2 regions of the Aquitalea magnusonii genome follow, and region 1 is predicted to be linked to the other one. Evidence: riboswitches for the same ligand, from Rfam matches in the RefSeq annotation. Region 1 holds a riboswitch; the other holds the start of a gene.
What was found. Region 1 has a riboswitch for cobalamin ahead of DLM_RS11195 (HoxN/HupN/NixA family nickel/cobalt transporter). Riboswitches for the same ligand answer to the same signal wherever they lie in the genome.
Positions count from the first base shown of each region.

Region 2: another riboswitch for cobalamin. It lies ahead of DLM_RS01965 (energy-coupling factor ABC transporter permease); the one in region 1 lies ahead of DLM_RS11195 (HoxN/HupN/NixA family nickel/cobalt transporter).

Region 1 is NZ_AP018823.1:2,341,532-2,343,725, forward strand. It holds gene cobD (threonine-phosphate decarboxylase CobD) at 1-635, shown strand, start outside; cobalamin riboswitch at 679-858, shown strand; gene DLM_RS11195 (HoxN/HupN/NixA family nickel/cobalt transporter) at 958-2,013, shown strand; gene DLM_RS11200 ((2Fe-2S) ferredoxin domain-containing protein) at 2,030-2,194, shown strand, end outside.
Region 2 is NZ_AP018823.1:394,670-396,863, reverse strand. It holds gene cbiQ (cobalt ECF transporter T component CbiQ) at 1-454, opposite strand, end outside; gene DLM_RS01970 (energy-coupling factor ABC transporter substrate-binding protein) at 438-728, opposite strand; gene DLM_RS01965 (energy-coupling factor ABC transporter permease) at 729-1,397, opposite strand; cobalamin riboswitch at 1,461-1,672, opposite strand; gene DLM_RS22895 (hypothetical protein) at 1,949-2,194, shown strand, end outside.

The sequences.
Region 1 (2,194 bases):
TCGACGCCGCCGTCGACACCCTGGACGTGCTGCTACTGTGCCACCCCAACAATCCCACCGGCACCACCTTTGCCCGAGCGCAGTTGGCCGACTGGCGCGCGCGGCTGGCCAGCCGCGGCGGCTGGCTGATACTGGATGAAGCCTTCATGGACGCCACGCCGGAACACAGCCTGCTGGATGAAGTGGGCCTGCCGGGACTGATCGTGCTGCGCTCGGTGGGCAAGTTCTTTGGCCTGGCTGGCGCGCGGGTGGGCTTTGTATTTGCCTGGCCGGCCCTGCTGCAACAACTGGCCGAGGCCATCGGGCCGTGGAGCATCAACGGCCCGGCGCGTGAAGTGGTGAAACTGGCCTTGCAGGACCACGCCTGGCAGCAAGCGATGCGCGGGCAACTGGCCCGCGACCGCCAGCGTTTGCAGCAGCTACTGCAAGACCACGGCCTGACTCCGGCAGGCGGCAGCAATCTGTTCCAGTGGCTGCACGGGGCGTACTGCCCGGCCTTGTTCGACTTTCTGGCCCGGCGCGGCATCCTGGTGCGCCGCTTTGCCGACGGCCCCAGCCTGCGCCTTGGCCTGCCACCCGACGAAGCGGGCTGGCAACGGCTGGAAGCCGCGCTGTCGCAATGGGAAAAGCCTTGAAAATCAGCGGGAAGAATTCCCATTTGCTGCGTTGTCACGTATCATGCGCGCTTCAAATGACGGTGCCCCGCCAGGGGTGAAACGGGAATGCGGTGAGACACCGCAGCTGCCCCCGCAACTGTAAGCGACGAGTCTGCATCATCATGCCACCGGCCCAACCGGGAAGGCGATGTCGGGTAAAGAAGCGCGAGCCAGGAGACCGGCCGTCATACGTGTCGACGCAGGCTGAATCCGGGCGGGGTGTACCGGGGGAATGCACAATGCCGCCCTGCTTGGCGGACAGTGCCCTCGCTTGCGGCGACGTATCGTCTCCGAGGGCAGCATGCAAGCAAAACCGCATTCATCATCTTTAGCCGGCGCACAGCGTTCCCGTCACTTATGGGTACTGTTGCCGCTGCTGGCTGCCAATCTGCTGGCCTGGGGCTGGGCGCTCAGCGCCTTTGCCGACCACCCGGCCCGACTGGGCACCGCCCTGCTGGCCTACCTGCTGGGCTTGCGCCACGCGGTGGATGCCGACCACATCGCCGCCATCGACAACACCGTGCGCAAGCTGATGCAGGAAAACCAGCGCCCGCTGTGCGTGGGCTTTTTCTTTTCCATCGGCCATTCCCTGCTGGTGATTGCCGCGGTGGCCGCCGTGGTGTTTGCCACCCGCGCCTTGCAAGACAGCATCAACGGCTTCCGTGAAATCGGCGGGGCCATCAGCACCGGCATTTCCGCCTTTTTCCTGCTGGCGCTGGCGGCAATGAACCTGTCCGCGCTGCACGGCATCTGGCACAGCTTCCGCCGCGCCCGCGCCGGCGAAGCCGTGTGTGACGAGCAACTCAACATCCTACTGGGTAACCGCGGCCTGCTGTCGCGCCTGCTGCGGCCCTTGTTCCGCATGGTGAGCAAAAGCTGGCATATGCTGCCCATCGGCCTGCTGTTTGGCCTGGGGTTTGATACCGCCACCGAAATCGGCCTGTTTGCCATTGCCTCCTCGCAAAGCAGCGACGGCATTCCGCTATGGAACATCATGGTGTACCCGGTGCTGTTTGCCGCCGGCATGGCGCTGGTGGACACGCTGGACAGCATGCTGATGGTGGAGGTGTACGGCTGGGCCTTCATCAACCCCATCCGCAAGCTGTGGTACAACCTCACCATCACCCTGGTGTCGGTGCTGGTGGCGGTATGCATAGGCGGGCTGGAAACCCTGGGCCTGATTGCCGACAAGCTGCAACTGAGCGGCGGTGCCTGGGATGTGGTGGCCATGCTCAACGACAACCTGGCCCACTTCGGTTATTTCGTGGTGGCCTTGTTTGCCCTCACCTGGGCGCTGTCCGCCGCCATCTACAAGTGGAAACGTTTTGACACCCTGCCCGGCCAACAGGCTGGGTGATTGCCGCGAGAACCGCATGCGACTGCATTACAAACACGTGCTGATGTGTACCGGCCCGCGCTGTACCGAAAACGGCCAGCAGGCCGAGGCCATGTTCAAGCAACTGGGTCAGGCGATTGACGCCTGCGACGGCCTGAAGGTGAAACGCACCCGCAGCCATTGTTTTGCCGTGTGCAAGGAA
Region 2 (2,194 bases), 1.9 Mb from region 1:
AAACCAGGCGGTACATCAGCAGGCTGATCTCAACGATTTCAATAGGCATGCCCAGCTTGCGCAGGGCTGACAGCAAATCGCCCAGCGGCGTGGTGAGCGCAAAAAACAACAGGCAACAGATGGCCGCAAAGGAGCGCAACAACAGGCCCAGTACCGGCTGCAGGCTGCTGGGTGCATAACTGATGCCATGGCTGGAGATGACAAACATCATGGAGAGTCCGGCGGTCAGCAGAAAACCGGCGGGTATCGACACAAACCGCAGCCATGCGCCCAGCGACACCCTGGCACCACGCAGGGTCAGCAGGGTCATGACGATGATGATGCACGGCGCAAGCGGAAAGGGTGGCAGGGAAAGGGCCAGCGCCAGCATGCCAAAAGCCAGCAAGGCTTTTTCACGCACCGGCCACTCCCGCCACGGACTCAGATGGGCATACAGGTCAATGCTTATCTTCATGGCGTGCAGCCAGGCCCTGACGCTTGCCGATTACATAGCCGATCACGCCAGCACCGATTGCTGCCTGCAAGGCAAACAGCAGGCTCTCCACTTCACCGCTTGGTGGTTCCCAAAGCGGCTCAAACCATGGCTTGTAGCCAGGCTGCGCATGGGCAATCGCTTCACTGGCCTGATCATCCGAACCGGTAAACTTTCCCCCACCTATAACCAGAGGCAGCACAACCAGTGCAACGGTGCCAAGCAACAGCCATTTGCTGCGAGATGGTTTGGACATTCAGCGTCCCTCCCCGGCCAGGATGCTGACTTTCTTGATATCCGCAACCTTACCCGCCAGTGCGTCCATCACCACAACAGTCAACATGCCCTCCGCAATCGCCAGCGGGACCTGCGTAAGCGCAAAGATGCCACCGAACTTGATGACGGAAGCCACAAACCCGCCAACCGGATCCGGATACGCCAGCGCCAGTTGAACGGAGGTCGTGACATAAGTGGCCAGATCACCCAGCGCAGCCGCCAGAAACATGGAAACAGCAACCGACAGGCCCAGTTTTTGACCTAATTTCCACAAGGCAAAGCTGACCCAGGGTCCGACGATGGCCATGGAAAACAGATTGGCCCCAAGCGTGGTCAGGCCACCGTGCGCCAGCAGCAGCGCCTGAAACAACAGCACAATGGCCCCCAGCACCGCCATGACGGCAGGCCCGAAAACAACCGCACCAAACCCAGTTCCGGTTGGATGAGAACATGAGCCCGTGACACTGGGTAGCTTGAGCGCAGACAAAACGAATGCGAACGCCCCTGCCGCAGCCAGGTTCATTCTGGCCTGAGGGCGCTCGGCAAGAATCTTCCTGATACGCCAGACGCCGCCGACAAAAAACGGAGCAGAAACAGAATACCAAGCAAGACAATGCTTGGCAGGCAAATAGCCTTCCATGATATGCATGATGATTACCCACGATGAAGGTGATGCGGACTCTGCAGCAAGCCCCCCGGCTTGATGACTAGCGCAATCACAAACATGGATGGCAGGTCTCCTGACTTACGGTTCAAGCAGCCTCATTCGTCTTCCCGGTTCACCGACTTGTTGGTGGATGCAGACAAGTCAACCAGTGACATCATGAATAAAGCCTCGCCGAATACAGTTGCGGGGGCAGTTGCAGCCTTTCACTGCATTCCCTTTTCACCGGTGATACCGGCACCATCGCAGGCAAGAGAATACGGCAAGTATTCAGGGCAGGCCAGCTTGCCGGGTTTATCTCCAGCCCGATCCCGCCTGCGCACAGGGGATTTTCATCTATATTCCACCTCCCCAGTTCCAGGCAGCCGGCAGTTGGCTGCGCACCCGGCACGCAGCCGCCACTTGGCAAAGCCGCGCCGCCAGCGGCCGCTTTATCCCAACCCGCACGGCATTCCGCTCCACACGCAATTTTATTGCGCATTTTTTGGTGGCGACAGCGCAGACCTATGCATTCATGCCACGCACCAGCAGGACGCATGACACAGGCCGCGCTGCACCGATTCCCGCAAATGAGGCGACAAATCGGGGCAAAACCAGGGGAAAACACCGCAGCCTGGCGGCGAAACCTGTCTTTCTTTAAACAAAATCGCCATATCCAAGCGCTTTTTTCATCAAAAACAGTGATGGATTATTTTTATTTCACAATGTGCGCTTGCAGCATAAATTCAAGAATACCTTCAATAAGAGCAGAAAATGCCACAGTGTTGCGCACTGCCAACAAA